3 regions of the Peptacetobacter sp. AB845 genome follow, and region 3 is predicted to be linked to each of the others. Evidence: a T-box and tRNA genes for the amino acid it is inferred to sense, from the RefSeq annotation. Region 3 holds a T-box; the other regions hold tRNA genes.
The links. A T-box is a leader RNA that pairs with one kind of tRNA and senses whether it is charged. The one in region 3 lies ahead of asnS (asparagine--tRNA ligase), so its partner is inferred to be a tRNA-Asn.
Positions count from the first base shown of each region.

Region 1: it has a tRNA-Asn gene. The T-box ahead of asnS (asparagine--tRNA ligase) is inferred to sense a tRNA for this amino acid. The anticodon was not compared.
Region 2: it has a tRNA-Asn gene. The T-box ahead of asnS (asparagine--tRNA ligase) is inferred to sense a tRNA for this amino acid. The anticodon was not compared.

Region 1 covers NZ_CP180001.1:425,720-434,859, reverse strand. Annotated here, with positions in the region: rRNA gene ACK2WO_RS02195 (16S ribosomal RNA) at 312-1,814, shown strand; rRNA gene ACK2WO_RS02190 (23S ribosomal RNA) at 1,966-4,867, shown strand; tRNA gene ACK2WO_RS02185 (tRNA-Leu) at 4,999-5,085, shown strand; tRNA gene ACK2WO_RS02180 (tRNA-Met) at 5,098-5,173, shown strand; tRNA gene ACK2WO_RS02175 (tRNA-Glu) at 5,185-5,259, shown strand; tRNA gene ACK2WO_RS02170 (tRNA-Gly) at 5,269-5,342, shown strand; tRNA gene ACK2WO_RS02165 (tRNA-Val) at 5,347-5,422, shown strand; tRNA gene ACK2WO_RS02160 (tRNA-Asp) at 5,431-5,507, shown strand; tRNA gene ACK2WO_RS02155 (tRNA-Asn) at 5,537-5,612, shown strand; tRNA gene ACK2WO_RS02150 (tRNA-Thr) at 5,617-5,692, shown strand; tRNA gene ACK2WO_RS02145 (tRNA-Tyr) at 5,698-5,782, shown strand; tRNA gene ACK2WO_RS02140 (tRNA-Leu) at 5,796-5,879, shown strand; tRNA gene ACK2WO_RS02135 (tRNA-Gly) at 5,914-5,988, shown strand; tRNA gene ACK2WO_RS02130 (tRNA-Arg) at 6,005-6,081, shown strand; tRNA gene ACK2WO_RS02125 (tRNA-Gln) at 6,085-6,160, shown strand; tRNA gene ACK2WO_RS02120 (tRNA-Lys) at 6,201-6,273, shown strand; tRNA gene ACK2WO_RS02115 (tRNA-Ser) at 6,287-6,375, shown strand; tRNA gene ACK2WO_RS02110 (tRNA-Phe) at 6,379-6,454, shown strand; tRNA gene ACK2WO_RS02105 (tRNA-Met) at 6,463-6,539, shown strand; tRNA gene ACK2WO_RS02100 (tRNA-Ile) at 6,549-6,625, shown strand; tRNA gene ACK2WO_RS02095 (tRNA-Pro) at 6,639-6,715, shown strand; tRNA gene ACK2WO_RS02090 (tRNA-His) at 6,722-6,798, shown strand; tRNA gene ACK2WO_RS02085 (tRNA-Lys) at 6,809-6,881, shown strand; tRNA gene ACK2WO_RS02080 (tRNA-Cys) at 6,888-6,961, shown strand; tRNA gene ACK2WO_RS02075 (tRNA-Leu) at 6,978-7,064, shown strand; tRNA gene ACK2WO_RS02070 (tRNA-Met) at 7,077-7,152, shown strand; tRNA gene ACK2WO_RS02065 (tRNA-Glu) at 7,164-7,238, shown strand; tRNA gene ACK2WO_RS02060 (tRNA-Gly) at 7,248-7,321, shown strand; tRNA gene ACK2WO_RS02055 (tRNA-Val) at 7,326-7,401, shown strand; tRNA gene ACK2WO_RS02050 (tRNA-Asp) at 7,410-7,486, shown strand; tRNA gene ACK2WO_RS02045 (tRNA-Asn) at 7,516-7,591, shown strand; tRNA gene ACK2WO_RS02040 (tRNA-Thr) at 7,596-7,671, shown strand; tRNA gene ACK2WO_RS02035 (tRNA-Tyr) at 7,677-7,761, shown strand; tRNA gene ACK2WO_RS02030 (tRNA-Leu) at 7,775-7,858, shown strand; tRNA gene ACK2WO_RS02025 (tRNA-Arg) at 7,881-7,957, shown strand; tRNA gene ACK2WO_RS02020 (tRNA-Gln) at 7,986-8,060, shown strand; tRNA gene ACK2WO_RS02015 (tRNA-Lys) at 8,075-8,150, shown strand; tRNA gene ACK2WO_RS02010 (tRNA-Ser) at 8,164-8,252, shown strand; tRNA gene ACK2WO_RS02005 (tRNA-Leu) at 8,260-8,343, shown strand; tRNA gene ACK2WO_RS02000 (tRNA-Phe) at 8,373-8,448, shown strand; tRNA gene ACK2WO_RS01995 (tRNA-Met) at 8,457-8,533, shown strand; tRNA gene ACK2WO_RS01990 (tRNA-Ile) at 8,543-8,619, shown strand; tRNA gene ACK2WO_RS01985 (tRNA-His) at 8,626-8,702, shown strand; tRNA gene ACK2WO_RS01980 (tRNA-Lys) at 8,714-8,786, shown strand; tRNA gene ACK2WO_RS01975 (tRNA-Cys) at 8,793-8,866, shown strand; tRNA gene ACK2WO_RS01970 (tRNA-Arg) at 8,896-8,969, shown strand; tRNA gene ACK2WO_RS01965 (tRNA-Val) at 8,977-9,052, shown strand; gene ACK2WO_RS01960 (hypothetical protein) at 9,119-9,140, shown strand, end outside.
Region 2 covers NZ_CP180001.1:561,756-570,895, reverse strand. Annotated here, with positions in the region: rRNA gene ACK2WO_RS02970 (23S ribosomal RNA) at 1-1,120, opposite strand, end outside; rRNA gene ACK2WO_RS02965 (16S ribosomal RNA) at 1,272-2,774, opposite strand; tRNA gene ACK2WO_RS02960 (tRNA-Met) at 2,982-3,055, opposite strand; tRNA gene ACK2WO_RS02955 (tRNA-Phe) at 3,064-3,139, opposite strand; tRNA gene ACK2WO_RS02950 (tRNA-Ile) at 3,154-3,227, opposite strand; tRNA gene ACK2WO_RS02945 (tRNA-Pro) at 3,233-3,309, opposite strand; tRNA gene ACK2WO_RS02940 (tRNA-Trp) at 3,325-3,400, opposite strand; tRNA gene ACK2WO_RS02935 (tRNA-Ile) at 3,425-3,498, opposite strand; tRNA gene ACK2WO_RS02930 (tRNA-Pro) at 3,506-3,582, opposite strand; tRNA gene ACK2WO_RS02925 (tRNA-Ser) at 3,596-3,689, opposite strand; tRNA gene ACK2WO_RS02920 (tRNA-Ser) at 3,695-3,783, opposite strand; tRNA gene ACK2WO_RS02915 (tRNA-Lys) at 3,795-3,867, opposite strand; tRNA gene ACK2WO_RS02910 (tRNA-Arg) at 3,876-3,949, opposite strand; tRNA gene ACK2WO_RS02905 (tRNA-Thr) at 3,962-4,037, opposite strand; tRNA gene ACK2WO_RS02900 (tRNA-Asn) at 4,042-4,117, opposite strand; tRNA gene ACK2WO_RS02895 (tRNA-Asp) at 4,147-4,223, opposite strand; tRNA gene ACK2WO_RS02890 (tRNA-Val) at 4,232-4,307, opposite strand; tRNA gene ACK2WO_RS02885 (tRNA-Gly) at 4,312-4,385, opposite strand; tRNA gene ACK2WO_RS02880 (tRNA-Glu) at 4,395-4,469, opposite strand; rRNA gene rrf (5S ribosomal RNA) at 4,475-4,591, opposite strand; rRNA gene ACK2WO_RS02870 (23S ribosomal RNA) at 4,704-7,605, opposite strand; rRNA gene ACK2WO_RS02865 (16S ribosomal RNA) at 7,757-9,140, opposite strand, start outside.
Region 3 covers NZ_CP180001.1:2,189,003-2,198,142, reverse strand. Annotated here, with positions in the region: gene ACK2WO_RS10405 (cupin domain-containing protein) at 1-1, shown strand, start outside; gene ACK2WO_RS10400 (hypothetical protein) at 99-1,325, shown strand; gene ACK2WO_RS10395 (AI-2E family transporter) at 1,411-2,544, opposite strand; T-box leader at 2,801-3,043, shown strand; gene asnS (asparagine--tRNA ligase) at 3,094-4,491, shown strand; gene ACK2WO_RS10385 (YeiH family protein) at 4,585-5,616, opposite strand; gene ACK2WO_RS10380 (NAD(P)/FAD-dependent oxidoreductase) at 5,658-6,554, opposite strand; gene ACK2WO_RS10375 (LysR substrate-binding domain-containing protein) at 6,880-7,767, shown strand; gene ACK2WO_RS10370 (hypothetical protein) at 7,837-9,039, shown strand.

The sequences.
Region 1 (9,140 bases), 780 kb from region 3:
GAAAAAAGATTGTTTTTAAGTTGGAGAAAAATAAATTAAAAAAAATGAAAAAAAGTGTTGACCATAAAAACAAAAGATGATAATATAATACTTGTCCTTGAGAGAGGGCAGTGAAACAAAACAGAAATGAACTTTGAAAACTGAACAGCAGATATATTTAGTTCGAATAAACAATTCGAACGCCATACAAACCATGCCAGATATTTTGAGATAACATCTGAGCGGATTTAACAAACTAATTTTATTTTGAGCAACGGAATTTTGAGCATTAGCGAAAAATTCGTTGGCGATATAAAATTTCGAAGAAATTTTATTTTGAGAGTTTGATCCTGGCTCAGGATGAACGCTGGCGGCGTGCCTAACACATGCAAGTCGAGCGATTCTCTTCGGAGAAGAGCGGCGGACGGGTGAGTAACGCGTGGGTAACCTGCCCTGTACACACGGATAACATACCGAAAGGTATGCTAATACGGGATAATATATAAGAGTTGCATGACTTTTATATCAAAGATTTTTCGGTACAGGATGGACCCGCGTCTGATTAGCTTGTTGGCGGGGTAACGGCCCACCAAGGCGACGATCAGTAGCCGACCTGAGAGGGTGATCGGCCACATTGGAACTGAGATACGGTCCAAACTCCTACGGGAGGCAGCAGTGGGGAATATTGCACAATGGGCGCAAGCCTGATGCAGCAACGCCGCGTGAGCGATGAAGGCCTTCGGGTCGTAAAGCTCTGTCCTCAAGGAAGATAATGACGGTACTTGAGGAGGAAGCCCCGGCTAACTACGTGCCAGCAGCCGCGGTAATACGTAGGGGGCTAGCGTTATCCGGATTTACTGGGCGTAAAGGGTGCGTAGGCGGTCTTTCAAGTCAGGAGTTAAAGGCTACGGCTCAACCGTAGTAAGCTCCTGATACTGTCTGACTTGAGTGCAGGAGAGGAAAGCGGAATTCCCAGTGTAGCGGTGAAATGCGTAGATATTGGGAGGAACACCAGTAGCGAAGGCGGCTTTCTGGACTGTAACTGACGCTGAGGCACGAAAGCGTGGGGAGCAAACAGGATTAGATACCCTGGTAGTCCACGCTGTAAACGATGAGTACTAGGTGTCGGAGGTTACCCCCTTCGGTGCCGCAGCTAACGCATTAAGTACTCCGCCTGGGGAGTACGCACGCAAGTGTGAAACTCAAAGGAATTGACGGGGACCCGCACAAGTAGCGGAGCATGTGGTTTAATTCGAAGCAACGCGAAGAACCTTACCTAGGCTTGACATCCTTCTGACCGAGGACTAATCTCCTCTTTCCCTCCGGGGACAGAAGTGACAGGTGGTGCATGGTTGTCGTCAGCTCGTGTCGTGAGATGTTGGGTTAAGTCCCGCAACGAGCGCAACCCTTGTCTTTAGTTGCCATCATTTAGTTGGGCACTCTAGAGAGACTGCCAGGGATAACCTGGAGGAAGGTGGGGATGACGTCAAATCATCATGCCCCTTATGTCTAGGGCTACACACGTGCTACAATGGGTGGTACAGAGGGCAGCCAAGCCGTGAGGTGGAGCAAATCCCTTAAAGCCATTCTCAGTTCGGATTGTAGGCTGAAACTCGCCTACATGAAGCTGGAGTTACTAGTAATCGCAGATCAGAATGCTGCGGTGAATGCGTTCCCGGGTCTTGTACACACCGCCCGTCACACCATGGGAGTTGGAGACACCCGAAGCCGACTATCTAACCTTTTGGGAGAAGTCGTCGAAGGTGGAATCAATAACTGGGGTGAAGTCGTAACAAGGTAGCCGTATCGGAAGGTGCGGCTGGATCACCTCCTTTCTAGGGAGAATTATCTGTTGTTCGGTTTTGAAGGTTCATTCCTTCAAAACTGTACTTTGAAAACTACATATATATTATGATATGACATCATTTATTTCCTTAATGTGATAAATAAGGAGGATAACCTTATAAAAAAATATCAACTGTAACTGGTCAAGTTATTAAGGGTGCAGGGCGGATGCCTTGGCACCGGGAGCCGATGAAGGACGTGATAAGCTGCGATAAGCTATGGGGAGTTGCACGTAAACTTTGATCCATAGATTTCCGAATGAGGAAACTCACCATGAGTAATGTCATGGTATCTTCGAGTGAATACATAGCTCGTTGAGGGGAACTCGGGGAACTGAAACATCTAAGTACCCGAAGGAAGAGAAAGAAATTCGATTCCGCTAGTAGCGGCGAGCGAACGCGGAACAGCCCAAACCTAAGAAGTTCGCTTCTTAGGGGTTGCGGACATATCATCAGGAAGAGGTTATTACAGACGAAGAGTTTTGGAAAGCTCCGCCACAGAAGGTAACAGCCCTGTAGTCGAAGTGAGAAGACTTCCGATATGATCCAGAGTACCACGGGACACGTGAAACCCCGTGGGAAGCAGGAGGGACCACCCTCCAAGGCTAAATACTACCCGGTGACCGATAGCGCATAGTACCGTGAGGGAAAGGTGAAAAGAACCCCGGGAGGGGAGTGAAATAGAACCTGAAACCCTGTACTTACAAACTGTGGAAGCACATTTCTTGTGTGACCGCGTACTTTTTGTAGAACGGGCCAACGAGTTACGTTATGCAGCAAGGTTAAGTACTTCATGTATGCAGCCGCAGCGAAAGCGAGTTTTAACTGAGCGTTTAGTTGCATGACGTAGACCCGAAACCGGGTGACCTATCCATGAGCAGGTTGAAGCGAAAGTAAAATTTCGTGGAGGACCGAACCCACGAGCGTTGAAAAGCTCGGGGATGACTTGTGGATAGCGGTGAAATTCCAATCGAACCCGGAGATAGCTGGTTCTCCCCGAAATAGCTTTAGGGCTAGCCTCAGATTCAGAGATACGGAGGTAGAGCACTGAATGTCCTAGGGGGTATTGCACCTACCGAAGACTATCAAACTCCGAATGCCGTCATCTTTTATCTGGGAGTCAGACCGTGGGTGATAAGATTCACGGTCGAGAGGGCAACAGCCCAGACCGTCGGCTAAGGTCCCCAAATGTAGGTTAAGTGGTAAAGGATGTGGGATTGCACAGACAACCAGGATGTTGGCTTAGAAGCAGCCACTCATTCAAAGAGTGCGTAATAGCTCACTGGTCGAGTGATCCTGCGCCGAAGATTTCCGGGGCTAAAACCTACTACCGAAGCCACGGCATCATTTATGATGGGTAGGGGAGCTTTCTTTACTGGGCAGAAGCATGACCGTAAGGACATGTGGACTGTAAAGAAGTGAGAATGTTGGCATGAGTAGCGAGATGTGGGTGAGAATCCCACAGGCCGTAAACCCAAGGTTTCCAGGGGAAGGTTCGTCCTCCCTGGGTTAGTCGGGACCTAAGCCGAGGCCGAAAGGCGTAGGTGATGGACAACAGGTTGAAATTCCTGTACCGCCAATAAGCGTTTGAGAAATGGGATGACACAGTAGGACAGGATGAGCGTGCTGTTGGTTATGCACGTCCAAGCACTGAGGCAGTATCCGGAGGCAAATCCACGGATACAATGCTGGGGTGTGACGGGGAGCGAAATTTAGTAGCGAAGCATCTGCATTCACACTGTCGAGAAAAGTCTCTATCGAGTTTAAAGGCGCCCGTACCGCAAACCGACACAGGTGGGTGAGGAGAGTATCCTAAGGCCAGCGAGAGAACTGTTGTTAAGGAACTCGGCAAAATGACCCCGTAACTTAGGGATAAGGGGTGCCATCGAAAGATGGCCGCAGAGAATAGGCCCAAGCGACTGTTTACCAAAAACATAGGTTTCTGCTAAGTCGCAAGACGATGTATAGGAGCTGACGCCTGCCCGGTGCTGGAAGGTTAAGGGGATCTGTTAGAGCAATCGAAGCAGTGAACTTAAGCCCCAGTAAACGGCGGCCGTAACTATAACGGTCCTAAGGTAGCGAAATTCCTTGTCGGGTAAGTTCCGACCCGCACGAAAGGCGTAACGATTTGGGCACTGTCTCAACAACAGACTCGGTGAAATTGTAATTCCGGTGAAGATGCCGGATACCTGCGACAGGACGGAAAGACCCCATGGAGCTTTACTGTAGCTTGGCATTGGGTCTTGGTACTACATGTACAGCATAGGTGGGAGGCTTTGATTCCAGGACGCCAGTTTTGGATGAGCCACCGTTGGGATACCACCCCTGTAGTACTGGGACTCTAACCAGAGGCCTTGAATCAGGTCTTGGGACACTGTCAGGCGGGCAGTTTGACTGGGGCGGTCGCCTCCCAAAAGGTAACGGAGGCGCTCAAAGGTTCTCTCAGCACGGTCGGAAATCGTGCACAGAGTGTAAAGGCATAAGAGAGCTTGATTGCAAGACATACAGGTCGAGCAAGGACGAAAGTCGGACTTAGTGATCCGGTGGTTCTGAGTGGAAGGGCCATCGCTCAACGGATAAAAGCTACCCTGGGGATAACAGGCTTATCTCCCCCAAGAGTCCACATCGACGGGGAGGTTTGGCACCTCGATGTCGGCTCATCACATCCTGGGGCTGTAGTAGGTCCCAAGGGTTGGGCTGTTCGCCCATTAAAGTGGTACGCGAGCTGGGTTCAGAACGTCGTGAGACAGTTCGGTCCCTATCCGTCGCAGGCGTAGGAAATTTGAGAGGATCTGCCCTTAGTACGAGAGGACCGGGGTGGACGTACCGCTGGTGTACCAGTTGTCTCGCCAGAGGCATGGCTGGGTAGCTATGTACGGAACGGATAAGCGCTGAAAGCATCTAAGCGCGAAGCCAGCCTCAAGATAAGATTTCCCATTCCTCGGAAGTAAGACCCCATGAAGACTACGTGGTTGATAGGTCGGAGGTGGAAGTGCAGTAATGTATGCAGCTTACCGATACTAATAGGTCGAGGACTTGACCAAGTAAATATTTGGTAATTTGATTAATATGTATGTAGTTTTGAAAGTACAATACTTTTAAAAAATATATTGACACATTCAATTGGATATGTTAATATAATACTTGTCCTTAACAAGAAAAGAGGACTAAATAAGCCGAAGTGGCGGAACTGGCAGACGCACAGGACTTAAAATCCTGCGGGACTTATCCTCCCGTACCGGTTCGATTCCGGTCTTCGGCACTCAAATAATATCGCGGGGTGGAGCAGTTGGCAGCTCGTCGGGCTCATAACCCGAAGGTCGTAGGTTCAAGTCCTACCTCCGCAACCAAAATAAAATATGGCCCGTTGGTCAAGCGGTTAAGACACCACCCTTTCACGGTGGTAACAGGAGTTCGATTCTCCTACGGGTCACCAACTAAATATGCGGGTGTAGCTCAATGGTAGAGTTCTGGCCTTCCAAGCCAGCTGTGAGGGTTCGATCCCCTTCACCCGCTCCAAAATGGGGTTATAGCTCAGCTGGGAGAGCATCTGCCTTACAAGCAGGGGGTCACAGGTTCGAGCCCTGTTAACCCCACCAAATAAAGTGGCTCGGTAGTTCAGTTGGTTAGAATGCCAGCCTGTCACGCTGGAGGTCGTGGGTTCGAACCCCATCCGAGTCGCCACTTTATAAAAAAATAAATACTAAAAATGTGGGAATATGGCTCAGTTGGTAGAGCAAATGACTGTTAATCATTGGGTCACAGGTTCGAGTCCTGTTATTCCCGCCAATGTGCTGGTGTGGCTCAATTGGTAGAGCAGCTGACTTGTAATCAGCAGGTTGTAGGTTCGAGTCCTATCACCAGCTCCAAATATGGAGGATTTCCCGAGTGGCCAAAGGGGGCAGACTGTAAATCTGTTAGCATCGCTTTCGGTGGTTCGAATCCACCATCCTCCACCAAAATAAAATATACGCGGATGTGGCGGAATTGGCAGACGCACTAGACTTAGGATCTAGCGCCTACGGCGTGGGGGTTCGACTCCCTTCATCCGCACCATGTAAAGTGCATATCAAAAAATATAATATAATGTGCGGGAATAGTTCAGCGGTAGAGCGCGACCTTGCCAAGGTCGAAGTCGCGAGTTCGAATCTCGTTTCCCGCTCCAAAAGCATTGTTGATGTGGGTGCATAGCTCAGCTGGATAGAGCAACGCCCTTCTAAGGCGTGTGTCGAAGGTTCGAATCCTTCTGCGCTCACCATGTTGGGGATTCGCCAAGTCGGTAAGGCATAGCACTTTGACTGCTACATTCGTAGGTTCGAGTCCTGCATCCCCAGCCAATATAATGTTATAAATAAATTAAAAAATGATGATTAATCTGGTTCATTAGCTCAGTTGGTAGAGCACCTGACTCTTAATCAGGGAGTCCTGGGTTCGAGTCCCAGATGAATCACTTTTGTAAATATGGAGAGGTGTCCGAGTGGTTTAAGGAGCTGGTCTTGAAAACCAGTGATGCTTAACGGCACCGTGGGTTCGAATCCCACCCTCTCCGCCAAATGCCCAGATAGCTCAGTCGGTAGAGCAGGGGACTGAAAATCCCCGTGTCGGTGGTTCGATTCCGCCTCTGGGCACCATATAGTGTGGCGGTATAGCTTAGTTGGCTAGAGCGTTCGGTTCATACCCGAAAGGTCACAGGTTCGACTCCTGTTACCGCTACCAAGATAATGAGGACCATTAGCTCAGTTGGTTAGAGCGCCCGGCTCATAACCGGTAGGTCTGGGGTTCGAGTCCCTGATGGTCCACCAAGTAAATATTTTTCGAGGTGTAGCGCAGTTTGGTAGCGCACGTGGTTTGGGACCATGGGGCCGGGGGTTCGAGTCCCTTCACCTCGACCATTTGTGGTGGATGTAGCCCAGTTGGTTAGAGCGCCAGATTGTGGCTCTGGAGGCCGTGAGTTCGAATCTCATCATCCACCCCAAAAAATATATGGTCTATTAGCTCAGTCGGTAGAGCACTTGACTTTTAATCAAGGTGTCCCGCGTTCGAATCGCGGATAGATCACTTTTCGGCGACATAGCCAAGCGGTAAGGCAATGGACTGCAACTCCTTGATCTCCAGTTCGAATCTGGATGTCGCCTCCAACTAAATATGATTTAAGCCGAAGTGGCGGAACTGGCAGACGCACAGGACTTAAAATCCTGCGGGACTTATCCTCCCGTACCGGTTCGATTCCGGTCTTCGGCACTCATACAATATCGCGGGGTGGAGCAGTTGGCAGCTCGTCGGGCTCATAACCCGAAGGTCGTAGGTTCAAGTCCTACCTCCGCAACCAAAATAAAATATGGCCCGTTGGTCAAGCGGTTAAGACACCACCCTTTCACGGTGGTAACAGGAGTTCGATTCTCCTACGGGTCACCAACTAAATATGCGGGTGTAGCTCAATGGTAGAGTTCTGGCCTTCCAAGCCAGCTGTGAGGGTTCGATCCCCTTCACCCGCTCCAAAATGGGGTTATAGCTCAGCTGGGAGAGCATCTGCCTTACAAGCAGGGGGTCACAGGTTCGAGCCCTGTTAACCCCACCAAATAAAGTGGCTCGGTAGTTCAGTTGGTTAGAATGCCAGCCTGTCACGCTGGAGGTCGTGGGTTCGAACCCCATCCGAGTCGCCACTTTATAAAAAAATAAATACTAAAAATGTGGGAATATGGCTCAGTTGGTAGAGCAAATGACTGTTAATCATTGGGTCACAGGTTCGAGTCCTGTTATTCCCGCCAATGTGCTGGTGTGGCTCAATTGGTAGAGCAGCTGACTTGTAATCAGCAGGTTGTAGGTTCGAGTCCTATCACCAGCTCCAAATATGGAGGATTTCCCGAGTGGCCAAAGGGGGCAGACTGTAAATCTGTTAGCATCGCTTTCGGTGGTTCGAATCCACCATCCTCCACCAAAATAAAATATACGCGGATGTGGCGGAATTGGCAGACGCACTAGACTTAGGATCTAGCGCCTACGGCGTGGGGGTTCGACTCCCTTCATCCGCACCATATTTTATTAATTCAGTTTTGTGGGTGCATAGCTCAGCTGGATAGAGCAACGCCCTTCTAAGGCGTGTGTCGAAGGTTCGAATCCTTCTGCGCTCACCAAAACACATAACTTAATATTTACCAATGTTGGGGATTCGCCAAGCGGTAAGGCACATGACTCTGACTCATGCATGCATAGGTTCGAATCCTATATCCCCAGCCATTTTTATTTTTTGTGGTCTATTAGCTCAGTCGGTAGAGCACTTGACTTTTAATCAAGGTGTCCCGCGTTCGAATCGCGGATAGATCACCATTTTTTTATACATGGAGAGGTGTCCGAGTGGTTTAAGGAGCTGGTCTTGAAAACCAGTGATGCTTAACGGCACCGTGGGTTCGAATCCCACCCTCTCCGCCAAGCATATGCGGATGTGGCGGAATTGGCAGACGCACTAGACTTAGGATCTAGCGCCTACGGCGTGGGGGTTCGACTCCCTTCATCCGCACCATACTTTATTTTTATTTTTTGATAAAATATGCCCAGATAGCTCAGTCGGTAGAGCAGGGGACTGAAAATCCCCGTGTCGGTGGTTCGATTCCGCCTCTGGGCACCATATAGTGTGGCGGTATAGCTTAGTTGGCTAGAGCGTTCGGTTCATACCCGAAAGGTCACAGGTTCGACTCCTGTTACCGCTACCAAGATAATGAGGACCATTAGCTCAGTTGGTTAGAGCGCCCGGCTCATAACCGGTAGGTCTGGGGTTCGAGTCCCTGATGGTCCACCATTTGTGGTGGATGTAGCCCAGTTGGTTAGAGCGCCAGATTGTGGCTCTGGAGGCCGTGAGTTCGAATCTCATCATCCACCCCAAAAAATAATATGGTCTATTAGCTCAGTCGGTAGAGCACTTGACTTTTAATCAAGGTGTCCCGCGTTCGAATCGCGGATAGATCACTTCTCGGCGACATAGCCAAGCGGTAAGGCAATGGACTGCAACTCCTTGATCTCCAGTTCGAATCTGGATGTCGCCTCCACTAACTATTTGATAATATAATATTAATATGCGCTCATAGCTCAACCGGATAGAGTGCCTGACTACGAATCAGGAGGTTGCGGGTTCGAGTCCCTCTGGGCGCATTTTTATGGGGTTATAGCTCAGCTGGGAGAGCATCTGCCTTACAAGCAGGGGGTCACAGGTTCGAGCCCTGTTAACCCCACCAGTAAAAGTCTTTAGCGAAAGTTAAAGACTATATTTTTAATAAAAATTTGTTTTGAGGTAAAAGGATATGTATGTAGTTTTTGGTGATG
Region 2 (9,140 bases), 920 kb from region 3:
GAATGAGTGGCTGCTTCTAAGCCAACATCCTGGTTGTCTGTGCAATCCCACATCCTTTACCACTTAACCTACATTTGGGGACCTTAGCCGACGGTCTGGGCTGTTGCCCTCTCGACCGTGAATCTTATCACCCACGGTCTGACTCCCAGATAAAAGATGACGGCATTCGGAGTTTGATAGTCTTCGGTAGGTGCAATACCCCCTAGGACATTCAGTGCTCTACCTCCGTATCTCTGAATCTGAGGCTAGCCCTAAAGCTATTTCGGGGAGAACCAGCTATCTCCGGGTTCGATTGGAATTTCACCGCTATCCACAAGTCATCCCCGAGCTTTTCAACGCTCGTGGGTTCGGTCCTCCACGAAATTTTACTTTCGCTTCAACCTGCTCATGGATAGGTCACCCGGTTTCGGGTCTACGTCATGCAACTAAACGCTCAGTTAAAACTCGCTTTCGCTGCGGCTGCATACATGAAGTACTTAACCTTGCTGCATAACGTAACTCGTTGGCCCGTTCTACAAAAAGTACGCGGTCACACAAGAAATGTGCTTCCACAGTTTGTAAGTACAGGGTTTCAGGTTCTATTTCACTCCCCTCCCGGGGTTCTTTTCACCTTTCCCTCACGGTACTATGCGCTATCGGTCACCGGGTAGTATTTAGCCTTGGAGGGTGGTCCCTCCTGCTTCCCACGGGGTTTCACGTGTCCCGTGGTACTCTGGATCATATCGGAAGTCTTCTCACTTCGACTACAGGGCTGTTACCTTCTGTGGCGGAGCTTTCCAAAACTCTTCGTCTGTAATAACCTCTTCCTGATGATATGTCCGCAACCCCTAAGAAGCGAACTTCTTAGGTTTGGGCTGTTCCGCGTTCGCTCGCCGCTACTAGCGGAATCGAATTTCTTTCTCTTCCTTCGGGTACTTAGATGTTTCAGTTCCCCGAGTTCCCCTCAACGAGCTATGTATTCACTCGAAGATACCATGACATTACTCATGGTGAGTTTCCTCATTCGGAAATCTATGGATCAAAGTTTACGTGCAACTCCCCATAGCTTATCGCAGCTTATCACGTCCTTCATCGGCTCCCGGTGCCAAGGCATCCGCCCTGCACCCTTAATAACTTGACCAGTTACAGTTGATATTTTTTTATAAGGTTATCGTCCTTATTTATCACATTAAGGAAATAAATGATGTCATATCATAATATATATGTAGTTTTCAAAGTACAGTTTTGAAGGAATGAACCTTCAAAACCGAACAGCAGATAATTCTCCCTAGAAAGGAGGTGATCCAGCCGCACCTTCCGATACGGCTACCTTGTTACGACTTCACCCCAGTTATTGATTCCACCTTCGACGACTTCTCCCAAAAGGTTAGATAGTCGGCTTCGGGTGTCTCCAACTCCCATGGTGTGACGGGCGGTGTGTACAAGACCCGGGAACGCATTCACCGCAGCATTCTGATCTGCGATTACTAGTAACTCCAGCTTCATGTAGGCGAGTTTCAGCCTACAATCCGAACTGAGAATGGCTTTAAGGGATTTGCTCCACCTCACGGCTTGGCTGCCCTCTGTACCATCCATTGTAGCACGTGTGTAGCCCTAGGCATAAGGGGCATGATGATTTGACGTCATCCCCACCTTCCTCCAGGTTATCCCTGGCAGTCTCTCTAGAGTGCCCAACTAAATGATGGCAACTAAAGACAAGGGTTGCGCTCGTTGCGGGACTTAACCCAACATCTCACGACACGAGCTGACGACAACCATGCACCACCTGTCACTTCTGTCCCCAGAGGGAAAGAGGAGATTAGTCCTCGGTCAGAAGGATGTCAAGCCTAGGTAAGGTTCTTCGCGTTGCTTCGAATTAAACCACATGCTCCGCTACTTGTGCGGGTCCCCGTCAATTCCTTTGAGTTTCACACTTGCGTGCGTACTCCCCAGGCGGAGTACTTAATGCGTTAGCTGCGGCACCGAAGGGGGTAACCTCCGACACCTAGTACTCATCGTTTACAGCGTGGACTACCAGGGTATCTAATCCTGTTTGCTCCCCACGCTTTCGTGCCTCAGCGTCAGTTACAGTCCAGAAAGCCGCCTTCGCTACTGGTGTTCCTCCCAATATCTACGCATTTCACCGCTACACTGGGAATTCCGCTTTCCTCTCCTGCACTCAAGTCAGACAGTATCAGGAGCTTACTACGGTTGAGCCGTAGCCTTTAACTCCTGACTTGAAAGACCGCCTACGCACCCTTTACGCCCAGTAAATCCGGATAACGCTAGCCCCCTACGTATTACCGCGGCTGCTGGCACGTAGTTAGCCGGGGCTTCCTCCTCAAGTACCGTCATTATCTTCCTTGAGGACAGAGCTTTACGACCCGAAGGCCTTCATCGCTCACGCGGCGTTGCTGCATCAGGCTTGCGCCCATTGTGCAATATTCCCCACTGCTGCCTCCCGTAGGAGTTTGGACCGTGTCTCAGTTCCAATGTGGCCGATCACCCTCTCAGGTCGGCTACTGATCGTCGCCTTGGTGGGCCATTACCCCGCCAACAAGCTAATCAGACGCGGGTCCATCCTGTACCGAAAAATCTTTGATATAAAAGTCATGCGACCCTTATATATTATCCCGTATTAGCATACCTTTCGGTATGTTATCCGTGTGTACAGGGCAGGTTGCCCACGCGTTACTCACCCGTCCGCCGCTCTTCTCCGAAGAGAATCGCTCGACTTGCATGTGTTAGGCACGCCGCCAGCGTTCATCCTGAGCCAGGATCAAACTCTCAAAATAAAATTTCTTCGAAATTTTATATCGCCAACGAATTTTTCGCTAATGCTCAAAATTCCGTTGCTCAAAATAAAATTAGTTTGTTAAATCCGCTCAGATGTTATCTCAAAATATCTGGCATGGTTTGTATGGCGTTCGAATTATTCATTCGAACTAAATATATCTGCTATTCAGTTTTCAAAGTTCATAATCACTAATAATATAGCTCAGTAGCGGTAACAGGAGTCGAACCTGTGACCTTTCGGGTATGAACCGAACGCTCTAGCCAACTAAGCTATACCGCCATGTTCTATGGTGCCCAGAGGCGGAATCGAACCACCGACACGGGGATTTTCAGTCCCCTGCTCTACCGACTGAGCTATCTGGGCATAATCATAATAAGTGGGCCTAGCTGGACTCGAACCAGCGACCTCACGCTTATCAGGCGTGCGCTCTAACCACCTGAGCTATAGGCCCATAAATGGTCGAGGTGAAGGGACTCGAACCCCCGGCCCCATGGTCCCAAACCACGTGCGCTACCAAACTGCGCTACACCTCGATTTTTGGTTCTATATGGCAGGGGTAGAGGGACTCGAACCCCCGGCGCACGGTTTTGGAGACCGACGCTCTACCAACTGAGCTATACCCCTATGTTTTTTTTAGATAAAAAAAGATGGACCATCAGGGACTCGAACCCCAGACCTACCGGTTATGAGCCGGGCGCTCTAACCAACTGAGCTAATGGTCCATAAAATTGGTCGAGGTGAAGGGACTCGAACCCCCGGCCCCATGGTCCCAAACCACGTGCGCTACCAAACTGCGCTACACCTCGATTTAAATATAAATGGCGGAGAAGGAGGGATTCGAACCCTCGCACCGGTGTTACCCAGCCTAAACCCTTAGCAGGGGCTCCTCTTATAGCCTCTTGAGTACTTCTCCTAATATGGCGGAGAGGGTGGGATTCGAACCCACGGTGCCGTTAAGCATCACTGGTTTTCAAGACCAGCTCCTTAAACCACTCGGACACCTCTCCATATTAAAAAATGATCTATCCGCGATTCGAACGCGGGACACCTTGATTAAAAGTCAAGTGCTCTACCGACTGAGCTAATAGACCATAAAAAATGAGCGCAGAAGGATTCGAACCTTCGACACACGCCTTAGAAGGGCGTTGCTCTATCCAGCTGAGCTATGCACCCATATCAAATATTTGGAGCTGGTGATAGGACTCGAACCTACAACCTGCTGATTACAAGTCAGCTGCTCTACCAATTGAGCCACACCAGCATATTGGCGGGAATAACAGGACTCGAACCTGTGACCCAATGATTAACAGTCATTTGCTCTACCAACTGAGCCATATTCCCACATTTTTAGTATTTATTTTTTTATAAAGTGGCGACTCGGATGGGGTTCGAACCCACGACCTCCAGCGTGACAGGCTGGCATTCTAACCAACTGAACTACCGAGCCACTTTATTTGGTGGGGTTAACAGGGCTCGAACCTGTGACCCCCTGCTTGTAAGGCAGATGCTCTCCCAGCTGAGCTATAACCCCATTTTGGAGCGGGTGAAGGGGATCGAACCCTCACAGCTGGCTTGGAAGGCCAGAACTCTACCATTGAGCTACACCCGCATATTTAGCTGGTGACCCGTAGGAGAATCGAACTCCTGTTACCACCGTGAAAGGGTGGTGTCTTAACCGCTTGACCAACGGGCCATTTAACGTGGCTACGTCCTACTCTCCCAGGGGCCTTCGCCCCAAGTACCATCAGCGATAGAGAGCTTAACTTCTGTGTTCGGAATGGGAACAGGTGTATCCTCTCTTCTATAATAACCACATTATTTTTGACAAGTATTATATTAACATATCCATTCGAAAGTGTCAATATATTTTTTCAGAGATTGTACTCTGAAAACTACATACATATTAATCAAATTACCAAATATTTACTTGGTCAAGTCCTCGACCTATTAGTATCGGTAAGCTGCATACATTACTGCACTTCCACCTCCGACCTATCAACCACGTAGTCTTCATGGGGTCTTACTTCCGAGGAATGGGAAATCTTATCTTGAGGCTGGCTTCGCGCTTAGATGCTTTCAGCGCTTATCCGTTCCGTACATAGCTACCCAGCCATGCCTCTGGCGAGACAACTGGTACACCAGCGGTACGTCCACCCCGGTCCTCTCGTACTAAGGGCAGATCCTCTCAAATTTCCTACGCCTGCGACGGATAGGGACCGAACTGTCTCACGACGTTCTGAACCCAGCTCGCGTACCACTTTAATGGGCGAACAGCCCAACCCTTGGGACCTACTACAGCCCCAGGATGTGATGAGCCGACATCGAGGTGCCAAACCTCCCCGTCGATGTGGACTCTTGGGGGAGATAAGCCTGTTATCCCCAGGGTAGCTTTTATCCGTTGAGCGATGGCCCTTCCACTCAGAACCACCGGATCACTAAGTCCGACTTTCGTCCTTGCTCGACCTGTATGTCTTGCAATCAAGCTCTCTTATGCCTTTACACTCTATGCACGATTTCCGACCGTGCTGAGAGAACCTTTGAGCGCCTCCGTTACCTTTTGGGAGGCGACCGCCCCAGTCAAACTGCCCGCCTGACAGTGTCCCAAGACCTGATTCAAGGCCTCTGGTTAGAGTCCCAGTACTACAGGGGTGGTATCCCAACGGTGGCTCATCCAAAACTGGCGTCCTGGAATCAAAGCCTCCCACCTATGCTGTACATGTAGTACCAAGACCCAATGCCAAGCTACAGTAAAGCTCCATGGGGTCTTTCCGTCCTGTCGCAGGTATCCGGCATCTTCACCGGAATTACAATTTCACCGAGTCTGTTGTTGAGACAGTGCCCAAATCGTTACGCCTTTCGTGCGGGTCGGAACTTACCCGACAAGGAATTTCGCTACCTTAGGACCGTTATAGTTACGGCCGCCGTTTACTGGGGCTTAAGTTCACTGCTTCGATTGCTCTAACAGATCCCCTTAACCTTCCAGCACCGGGCAGGCGTCAGCTCCTATACATCGTCTTGCGACTTAGCAGAAACCTATGTTTTTGGTAAACAGTCGCTTGGGCCTATTCTCTGCGGCCATCTTTCGATGGCACCCCTTATCCCTAGGTTACGGGGTCATTTTGCCGAGTTCCTTAACAACAGTTCTCTCGCTGGCCTTAGGATACTCTCCTCACCCACCTGTGTCGGTTTGCGGTACGGGCGCCTTTAAACTCGATAGAGACTTTTCTCGACAGTGTGAATGCAGATGCTTCGCTACTAAATTTCGCTCCCCGTCACACCCCAGCATTGTATCCGTGGATTTGCCTCCGGATACTGCCTCAGTGCTTGGACGTGCATAACCAACAGCACGCTCATCCTGTCCTACTGTGTCATCCCATTTCTCAAACGCTTATTGGCGGTACAGGAATTTCAACCTGTTGTCCATCACCTACGCCTTTCGGCCTCGGCTTAGGTCCCGACTAACCCAGGGAGGACGAACCTTCCCCTGGAAACCTTGGGTTTACGGCCTGTGGGATTCTCACCCACATCTCGCTACTCATGCCAACATTCTCACTTCTTTACAGTCCACATGTCCTTACGGTCATGCTTCTGCCCAGTAAAGAAAGCTCCCCTACCCATCATAAATGATGCCGTGGCTTCGGTAGTAGGTTTTAGCCCCGGAAATCTTCGGCGCAGGATCACTCGACCAGTGAGCTATTACGCACTCTTTGAATGAGTGGCTGCTTCTAAGCCAACATCCTGGTTGTCTGTGCAATCCCACATCCTTTACCACTTAACCTACATTTGGGGACCTTAGCCGACGGTCTGGGCTGTTGCCCTCTCGACCGTGAATCTTATCACCCACGGTCTGACTCCCAGATAAAAGATGACGGCATTCGGAGTTTGATAGTCTTCGGTAGGTGCAATACCCCCTAGGACATTCAGTGCTCTACCTCCGTATCTCTGAATCTGAGGCTAGCCCTAAAGCTATTTCGGGGAGAACCAGCTATCTCCGGGTTCGATTGGAATTTCACCGCTATCCACAAGTCATCCCCGAGCTTTTCAACGCTCGTGGGTTCGGTCCTCCACGAAATTTTACTTTCGCTTCAACCTGCTCATGGATAGGTCACCCGGTTTCGGGTCTACGTCATGCAACTAAACGCTCAGTTAAAACTCGCTTTCGCTGCGGCTGCATACATGAAGTACTTAACCTTGCTGCATAACGTAACTCGTTGGCCCGTTCTACAAAAAGTACGCGGTCACACAAGAAATGTGCTTCCACAGTTTGTAAGTACAGGGTTTCAGGTTCTATTTCACTCCCCTCCCGGGGTTCTTTTCACCTTTCCCTCACGGTACTATGCGCTATCGGTCACCGGGTAGTATTTAGCCTTGGAGGGTGGTCCCTCCTGCTTCCCACGGGGTTTCACGTGTCCCGTGGTACTCTGGATCATATCGGAAGTCTTCTCACTTCGACTACAGGGCTGTTACCTTCTGTGGCGGAGCTTTCCAAAACTCTTCGTCTGTAATAACCTCTTCCTGATGATATGTCCGCAACCCCTAAGAAGCGAACTTCTTAGGTTTGGGCTGTTCCGCGTTCGCTCGCCGCTACTAGCGGAATCGAATTTCTTTCTCTTCCTTCGGGTACTTAGATGTTTCAGTTCCCCGAGTTCCCCTCAACGAGCTATGTATTCACTCGAAGATACCATGACATTACTCATGGTGAGTTTCCTCATTCGGAAATCTATGGATCAAAGTTTACGTGCAACTCCCCATAGCTTATCGCAGCTTATCACGTCCTTCATCGGCTCCCGGTGCCAAGGCATCCGCCCTGCACCCTTAATAACTTGACCAGTTACAGTTGATATTTTTTTATAAGGTTATCATCCTTATTTATCACATTAAGGAAATAAATGATGTCATATCATAATATATATGTAGTTTTCAAAGTACAGTTTTGAAGGAATGAACCTTCAAAACCGAACAGCAGATAATTCTCCCTAGAAAGGAGGTGATCCAGCCGCACCTTCCGATACGGCTACCTTGTTACGACTTCACCCCAGTTATTGATTCCACCTTCGACGACTTCTCCCAAAAGGTTAGATAGTCGGCTTCGGGTGTCTCCAACTCCCATGGTGTGACGGGCGGTGTGTACAAGACCCGGGAACGCATTCACCGCAGCATTCTGATCTGCGATTACTAGTAACTCCAGCTTCATGTAGGCGAGTTTCAGCCTACAATCCGAACTGAGAATGGCTTTAAGGGATTTGCTCCACCTCACGGCTTGGCTGCCCTCTGTACCACCCATTGTAGCACGTGTGTAGCCCTAGGCATAAGGGGCATGATGATTTGACGTCATCCCCACCTTCCTCCAGGTTATCCCTGGCAGTCTCTCTAGAGTGCCCAACTAAATGATGGCAACTAAAGACAAGGGTTGCGCTCGTTGCGGGACTTAACCCAACATCTCACGACACGAGCTGACGACAACCATGCACCACCTGTCACTTCTGTCCCCGGAGGGAAAGAGGAGATTAGTCCTCGGTCAGAAGGATGTCAAGCCTAGGTAAGGTTCTTCGCGTTGCTTCGAATTAAACCACATGCTCCGCTACTTGTGCGGGTCCCCGTCAATTCCTTTGAGTTTCACACTTGCGTGCGTACTCCCCAGGCGGAGTACTTAATGCGTTAGCTGCGGCACCGAAGGGGGTAACCTCCGACACCTAGTACTCATCGTTTACAGCATGGACTACCAGGGTATCTAATCCTGTTTGCTCCCCACGCTTTCGTGCCTCAGCGTCAGTTACAGTCCAGAAAGCCGCCTTCGCTACTGGTGTTCCTCCCAATATCTACGCATTTCACCGCTACACTGGGAATTCCGCTTTCCTCTCCTGCACTCAAGTCAGACAGTATCAGGAGCTTACTACGGTTGAGCCGTAGCCTTTAACTCCTGACTTGAAAGACCGCCTACGCACCCTTTACGCCCAGTAAATCCGGATAACGCTAGCCCCCTACGTATTACCGCGGCTGCTGGCACGTAGTTAGCCGGGGCTTCCTCCTCAAGTACCGTCATTATCTTCCTTGAGGACAGAGCTTTACGACCCGAAGGCCTTCATCGCTCACGCGGCGTTGCTGCATCAGGCTTGCGCCCATTGTGCAATATTCCCCACTGCTGCCTCCCGTAGGAGTTTGGACCGTGTCTCAGTTCCAATGTGGCCGATCACCCTCTCAGGTCGGCTACTGATCGTCGCCTTGGTGGGCCGTTACCCCGCCAACAAGCTAATCAGACGCGGGTCCATCCTGTACCGAAAAATCTTTGATATAAAAGTCATGCGACTCTTATATGTTATCCCGTATTAGCATACCTTTCGGTATGTTATCCGTGTGTACAGGG
Region 3 (9,140 bases):
AATAGTATAAATTATACAGAATTATTTGAATGATAGTAAAAAAAGTGATATATTACTTTTAAGAATATTTTGGAAATATAAGATAAGGAGGAGAGAAAATGAAAAGTTTTAGAGAAAATAAACGATTTATACGGTTAGTAGTTATAATACCACTTCTCCTAGTTGGACAGTATTTTATGTTTTCAAAAGGGGTTATAAGTCCTATAGTTAAAGGTGTAGAGATTAAAATAATAGGTGGAAACTACATAAAAGACTTAGATAAATATATAATAAAACTTGGAGACGATGTTGAAATATCTGCCGGAAATTATGTTAAAATTCCAGGTTACGCAAAAGATCCTAAGTTATGGTTTAATGCTTTAGATGACAATGGAATTATAGAGATAAAGGATAATAAAATAACTGCATTAAAAGAAGGATATACATCTGTAGCTGTTATGAAGGGGAATAGGCTTATAAAAAAGGCGATGCTAAAAGTAGTTAATCCAGATGTTGAAAGCTTAGATATGGATTTAAGCGATGAATTAAAATATGTTGGAGACAAGGCTACAATAAGTAGTTCCGTTGCAATATCAGATTATCAAAAGTTTAAGGATACATATAAGGCAAAATATTTAAGTAGTGACGAATCTATATTAAAGATAGATGGAGATAAAGTAGAAGCTGTAGGAGTTGGAACAGCAACTATAAGTGGAGAATGTGGTGATAAGCTAGTAGAAATTCCATTAAAAATAGAAGCAAAAGTATCTAAGTTAGAGGTTGCGAATGAATTTATACTTGAAGAAGGCCAGACAACAAATATAAATCCAAAAGTTACAACATCTCCAAAAGGATTAAAGCCTCCTAAAGTAGAATATAGATACGCTGATAAAAAGAAAAATTCTGATAGAGCAGCTAAAGTATCTAGTTCTGGAAAAATATCGGCTATAAGAGAAGGAAGCGAAAAGATAGTTGTATCTTGTGGAGAAAAAGAAAGAATTATAAAAGTTACAGTTAAGAAAAGAAGTGTTAAAAATAGCACTATAAAAAATATAAATTATTCTTATGAGGTTGGAGAAGAAAATATAAAGCTAGAAGTTAGTTGGGATTCTTTAGAAGGAATAAAATCATACGATATATATGTAAAAGATTACGATGATGAAGAATATAATATTATACAATCTGTATCACAGTCTGAAGAAAAAGAAGGAAAGATTAATACAACTTTAGAAATAGGACTAAGCGAAATAGGTGAAAATCAAGATAAATCTTTAGAAATTTATATAGTAGGTGTAGGCGAAAAAGAATCTACAAAACCTAGTGATAAAATTATAATTAAATATTAAAAATACCGATATTTCGGATATAGTTAAATAAGAAAGGGACTCATGCTTATGCAAGGTCCCTTTTAAAATATTTATTAATTTATTTTTATTCTTGTTCTCTTGGATTATCGAAATTACTCATTTGTATTTCCTGAGATTTTTTTTCTACATATTCAGTAATATAAACCTTTAAAACACCCATTATAGGAGTTGATAAAATCATACCAGGTATACCAAAGAATCCACCACCTACAGTTACTGCAAGTATTGTAAGGAATGGACTTAGTCCAAGCTGTCCACCAACAACCTTAGGCTCTATAAATGCAACTTCAACTTGCTGAACTACAAGTAGGTATATTAAAGAGAATAAAGCTATTTTAGGATCTGTAAATAGGTTTATTAAAACAACAGGTGTCATACCTATTGCAGGACCAAAATATGGAATCATATTCATAAGCCCCATCAATGTACCAAATAATAATGCATACTTAGACTTCAATATGAAAAGCCCTATTCCTGAAAGTACACCAACTATTATCGAGTCAAATATCTTTCCAGTGAAATATTTTCCTACATTATCGTTAAGGTCTCTTGAAACATCTAATACAAAGCTAGCCTTTTTATCACCTAATGCTACATATATAACCTTCTTTAGAAAATCAAAGATTTTTTCTTTTTCAAGAAGAATATAGAAGCAAATAATAAATGCCAATACAAAGTTAAATATAAACTTACCGAATGAGAATGTCTTTTTAAATATTTCCCCTATAGATCCAACAAATAGGCTACTTAAATTAGGTAGCATATTAGAAGTTTTATCCCATATTTCCTGCATAGTAGCTGCATCTATATTTTCTAAGTGCTTTGAAAGATCTATTAAGAAAGCTTCTGTTTCGGCGAAGTATGTTGGAGCATGGTTGATTATATCTATAATACTTTCTATTATTACAGGTAATGTCATAACAAGTATAGAAAGTAGTACTATAATAAGTCCCCGGTAAGTTATAAATAGGGAAGCTCCTCTTTTGGCTTTAAATTTCTTTTCGAAAAACTTTATAATTGGGTTAAATATATAAGCCAAAACAAAAGCTATGACGAAAGGTGTAAGTAAGCCAATAAGAAAATCAAGCATGCCAAAGAAATATTGGTAGTTATCTATCAGTTTTATAATTAAATAGGTTAAAACTAGCGTGAAAACTACATTTAAATAAACTTTCTTTTTTTTACGTCTGCCAGTCAATATTTTTTAACTCCTTTCAAAAAATTTTAAGTTTTAAATAATTTTTAAAAAGCTATAAGGAAGATTATACATTTTTTAAGAGGTTTAGACAAGGGATTAAATATTAAGAAAAAATAAAGAAAAAGCCGAATAAAAAAATAAAGTGAAGTAAATGAATCAAAAGTTTCAAAATTCTTGACTAAATTAAAAACTACTGATATAATTGCAAATAGATAACACAATTTTTAGAAATAAGAATTGTATATATATATTTATATTAAATGCAGTGAAAAGAAGAGTAGGTATTTTCTAATAGTTACAGAGAGTCGGCGTTGCTGAGAGTCCGATTGCTAATTGTCTATACTGAATAACATCTTGGAGCAGCTGACCGAAAGCATTTGTTAGTAGGCTCAGACGGTAGGAACCGTTATATTCCATAAGCAAAAGCTTTATGAGTGGCCGAGAATATCGGCAATCAGGGTGGTACCGCGAATTGATTATTATACCTTTCGTCCCTATTATGGGATTGAAAGGTTTTTTTATTTTAAAAAAGAAAAGGTGGAGAAAAATATGCAGAAAGAATTTTTAGAAATAAAAGAGCTTTATAGAAACAAAGAAGCTCACATTGGACAGACTGTAAAAGTTGCTGGATGGATAAGAACATCAAGAATGTCAAAAAACTTCGGATTTATAGAATTAAATGACGGAAGTTTCTTCAAAAATATGCAGATAGTATTAGATGAAAAATTAGAAAACTTCAAAGAAATAGGTAAATTACCTATATCATCATCAATACTTGTAGAAGGTGAATTAGTATCAACAGAAGGTGCTAAACAGCCAGTAGAAATACACGCAACAAAAGTAGAAGTAGAAGGTATGTCAGATAGCTCATACCCACTTCAGAAAAAAAGACATACATTAGAATACTTAAGAACAATAGCACACTTAAGACCTAGAAGTAATACTTTCTCTGCAGTATTCAGAGTTAGATCTTTAGCAGCTTATGCTATACATAAATTCTTCCAGGAAAGAAACTTCGTATACGCTCACTCTCCAATCATAACAGGAAGTGACTGTGAAGGTGCTGGAGAAATGTTCAGATTAACTACTTTAGATATGGAAAATCTTCCAAGAACAGAAGAAGGAAAAATAGACTACTCTAAAGACTTCTTCGGTAAAGAAGCTAACCTTACTGTTTCTGGACAGTTAAATGCTGAAATAATGGCTCTTGCTTTCAGAAATGTTTATACATTTGGACCAACATTCAGAGCAGAAAACTCATACACTGGTAGACATGCATCTGAATTCTGGATGATAGAACCTGAAATAGTATTCGCTGACCTTGAAGATAACATGGAATTAGCAGAAGATATGATAAAATACATAATAAACTATGTAATGGAAAATGCTCCAGAAGAAATGCAGTTCTTCAATAGTTTCATAGACAAAGGATTATTAGAAAGATTAAACAACGTAGTAAACTCTGACTTCGTAAGAATAACTTACACAAAAGCTATAGAATTACTACTTGAATCAGGACATGAATTCGAAAACCCAGTAGAATGGGGATGCGACCTTCAGACTGAACACGAAAGATATATAACAGAAGAAATATACAAAGCTCCAGTATTCGTTACTGACTATCCAAAAGATATAAAAGCATTCTACATGAGAATGAATGAAGATGGTAAAACAGTAAGAGCTATGGACTTATTAGTTCCAGGAGTTGGAGAAATAGTTGGAGGATCTCAGAGGGAAGAAAGAGAAGACGTACTTCGTGCAAGAATGCAGGAAATGAACTTAAACGAAGAAGATTACTGGTGGTACCTAGAACTTAGAAAATACGGAACAGCTACTCACTCTGGTTTCGGACTAGGATTCGAAAGAATAATAATGTACATGACTGGTATGTCAAACATAAGAGACGTAATACCATTCCCAAGAACTCCAAAAAATGCAGAATTCTAATAAATAAAGCAAAAAAAGCTGTCGATGAATATTCATACGACAGCTTTTTTAAATATGTATAATAAAATAAATTGGGGTTAGAGGCAATTTTATTTACCAGATATGCATAAAGTGCTGTAGTGTTAATGTAACAACTGTTATACCTATCCAGCAAGACATTCCAAGAAGTATTGGTTTACCGCCACTTCTAACTAACTTAACTATATCTGTATTAAATCCTATTGCAGCCATAGCCATTATTATAAAGAATTTAGATAACTCTTTAAATGGTAGGAAGAATTCTGGAGATACACCAGCAGATGTAGCTACGGTAGTTATTATACTTGCTCCTATAAAGAACAGTATAAAGAATGGGAATACCTGTTTTAGTGGTATACTATTACCATTTTCCATCTCTGCTTTTCTAGCTCTTCTAAAGGCTAGGAATAGAGTTATTGGTATAATTGCTAATGTTCTAGTTAATTTTACAGTTACTGCTTTATCAAGTGTCCGGCTTCCTAACTGGTATATACTATCCCAAGTAGATGCAGCTGCTGTTACTGAAGAAGTATCATTAACTGCAGTTCCAGCAAATACTCCAAATGCTTCACCAGATGTTGTAGAGAAGCCAAGAAGAGCACCTAAACTAGGGAATATTAAAGCTGCTAGCACGTTGAATAAGAAGATGACTGATATTGCTTGAGCTACTTCCTCTTCATTGGCATCTATAACTGGTGCAGTGGCAGCTATTGCAGAACCACCGCAAATAGAAGATCCAACACCGATAAGTGTAGAGATTTTTTCAGGCATATCTAATTTTCTATGAAGTAGATATGCAATTATAAGTGAAGTAGATATTGTGCAGATTATTATAGGTAAAGACTGTTTACCTGTTTCCATAACTACTTCAAGATTCATACCGAATCCTAAAAGAACTACAGCATACTGTAAGATTTTTTTAGATGTATATTTAATTCCAGGCTCGTATGGTTCTTTATTTTTTATAAATATTGTAAGAACCATACCTATAAGTATTGCGAACACCGGACCTCCTATTATCGGGAATTTTTTTCCTAGTAGTACTGAAGGGATAGAAATTGCTAAGCATATTAAAAGACCCTTCCATTTTTCTTTTATAAAGTTCATATAAATTAATCCTCCTAAAGCTTACATTTATGAGTTGTTTTTTACATTGATGCATTTATTGCAGCTATTGTTCCGTCTGCTACAGCAGTTGCAACCTGTCTAACTGGTTTAACTCTTATATCACCAACTGCGTAAACACCTTTTATTTCAGTTTCCATATTTTCATTAACTGGTATAAAACCATTTTCTAGTTTTAACTCAGTATATAATTCTGTGTTAGGAACAGTACCTGCGTAGACAAATATACCGCATCCTGGGTCTGAGATTGTTTCTATGCTACCAGTTTTTTCATCTGATATATCAAGAGACTCAACTCTTTCCTTTCCATATACAGCGTGAAGTCTTGATTCTAATCTTACCTTTATATTGCTAGTTTTTTTGATTTTTTCTCTAAATTCTGCTATACATCCAAGAGAATCTTCAAAATGTATTATTGTAACAGTTTTAGCAAACTGTGCAAGATAAAGTGCTTCTTTAACGGCACCATCTGCACCACCTACAACATATATATTTTTTCCTATATAATCTTTACCGTCTTTAGCAGCATTTAGGCCTATTCCTTTTCCAGCTAATTCTAATTCGCCTTCTATACCAAGTTTTCTTGCTCTTGTACCATTAGCGATTATTATTTTTTTAGCTTCATAAGTATTATTATTAGTGAATACTAATTTAACATCTCCTTTAAGATTTACATTTGCTACATCTTCATAAACTATTTCTATTCCTGCGTTTTCAGCCTGTTCTTTTAATCGTTTAGAGAAACTAACTCCTGTTTCTCCACTTACTATTCCAGCGTAATGAGTTACAGTAGAAACTTTTCCTATAAGTCCGCCTATTTTTTCTTTTTCTATTATAAGTACTTTTTTACCTCTGCTTTTAGCATATACTCCAGCACTTATACCAGCTGGGCCTGCTCCTATTATTACTATATCGTACATAATTACGTTCCTCCTTTTAAAAATTAAAGTGTTTTAAATTTTTTAATTAGCTTTTGTTTTGCGTTTGTTCTTTCTATGCTTTAACTATAAACCTAAATAATCATTTTGTAAAATTATGAATAATAATATTAGGATAAATATATATTATGGTAAAAAGTTTGGCCTTCTTTATGGTAGAAAAATCAATATTAATATAAAATAAATTTATAGGCTAAAGTAATAAGATAGCTAAATAGGATAATAGGAAAGTATGTTATATAAGGTTAAAAGGATCTTTTGAAAATAAGATGTGTTAGAGGAAAGCACAAAGTTTTGGAGGCACGATATGCTTGATTTTAGAATTGAAACATTTTTAAAGGTATGCGAATATATGAATTTTACGCATGCTGCAGAAGCGCTTTGTATGACTCAGCCGGCTGTATCTCAGCATATAAAATATCTTGAAGAAAAGTACGAAGCACCATTATTTATAAGAGATAAAAAGAAATTAACTCTTACTCCAGCGGGAGAAATACTTAGATCCACTTTAGAAACGATGAGAAATGACGAAACTACAATGAAAAACAGAATGAAAGAAAGTATGATAGGAAAGAAAATCCTTACATTTGGGGTTACAATGACTATAGGAGGATATACAATAATTCCTTCTTTAATAGATTTTATAAAATCAAACCCAGATATGGACTTTCAAGTAAGATATGGAAATACTCAAACTCTACTTTCATATCTTCATGAGGGAAGTATAGATTTTGCAATTGTAGAGGGTTATTTTAAGGCAGATAATTATAACACTAGGGTGTTTAAAACAGAGGAGTATATAGCTGTAGCTGCTAAAAATCATGAATTCCAAAAGGAGATAAAAGTTTTAAAAGACCTTACAGATGAAAGACTTCTTATAAGAGAAAATGGCTCAGGAACAAGAGCAATACTTACTAAGAGCTTAGCTGTTAAAAATCTTACAGTAGATGATTTTCCTAAAACTATAGAAGTTGAAAATATACATACAATAGTAGATTTACTATGTCGGGATTGTGGAATATCTTTCCTTTATAAATCTGCTGTGGAAAAAGAAATTGAAAATGGAAATTTGAAAAAAATAGAGTTAGAAGATTTTAAAGTAAGCCATGATTTTACATTCTTATGGAATAAGGATAGTGCATTTTCAGAGGATTATCAAAAGGTATTTGAAATTTTTAAGGCTTCACTAAAATAAAATCTTTAAGCTAAAGTTAAGTTTTGTGTTGTATTATATTACTATAAAATGAAATAGGAGTGGATAAAGATGGACACAAAATTTGAATTTAAGAAACCAGATTTTGAGAATATAAAAGAAAATATGAAAGGTTTTAAGGACAAAATAAATCTAAGAAGAGAAGGAAATCAATCGCTAAAGGTAGCAAGTATAGCTTTTGTTATACTTCTTATTGTTTCAGTGATAGCAAGTTCTGTGCGGAGACAGTTTTTAGATGGTATGGGAAATGTTAATATGTTTAGCATACTTTTAGGTCTAAATCTTGTAGGAGTTAGAATAAGAAGTAATGGGATGATGATGTTCTCTTCATCTACTGTGAATATAGGTATAATAATCTTATTATTAATACCGATATTAGCTTTAGTTGTGGCAAATTTATTTATCTATAGAAGAAAAATAGAAACGATAGATAGATGTATTATTGAAGCTTTAAAAGTAGGGTTTATGTATGGATTGTTATTGGCTATAACATCAATATTTAGTACAACAAGAATAAATCTTGGAATGGGAAATATATTTGGATTTGGAAATAATTATATAGCAATAGGCTATAAATTCTTCCCAGCATTTGGAAATGGATTTTTAATAGCATTTTTAACAACAGCTATTCTAAATTATAGAAAAGAATTCCACGGAGAATACTACACAACAGATATAGTATCAGATGCAATTAGAGAGTTTTTAAAAATTTCTTTGATTGTACTTGTTATAACAGTTATAGTCGTATTTACAAAAAACTCAGCTTTATATGATTTTGGAATATCTGAGTATTCAAAAGGTGGAGCTGTAGGAGCATATATTATGCAGATTGCAGCATATTTAATTACAATAGCCACAGGTGGTATAGTACATATAGGTGATTCATCATCTATATCTATATTTAGTATATTCAATAGTGCTACATTTACAGATACAAAATTATTAATACGGATTATATTCTGTATATTTGCAATAGCTATGATTTTTGTAGGTGCAAATATATATAGAAACTATAGATTTGAAAATAGAAAAACTGTACTACATTTTAGTATAGTATTTGGATTTTTAGTTGGTTTAGTAGCTAAGTTTAGTGCTATTTCAATATCAGGATCAATGATGCAAAATATGTCATCTATTGATTTGGCAATCACTGCAGGAACATTTACAACATTTGTGATTGCAACTATATCTACTATAATCTTTACAGAAATAGGGTATAGGATAGCACCACATGTAGATGACTTATTTGGATAGAATAAAATAAATATTAGATAAAATAAATTATAAAATACAAAATATAAAAATTAAAAAATGAAAATTAGTTTCTAAGATAAAAATGAAAATAATTTTATAAA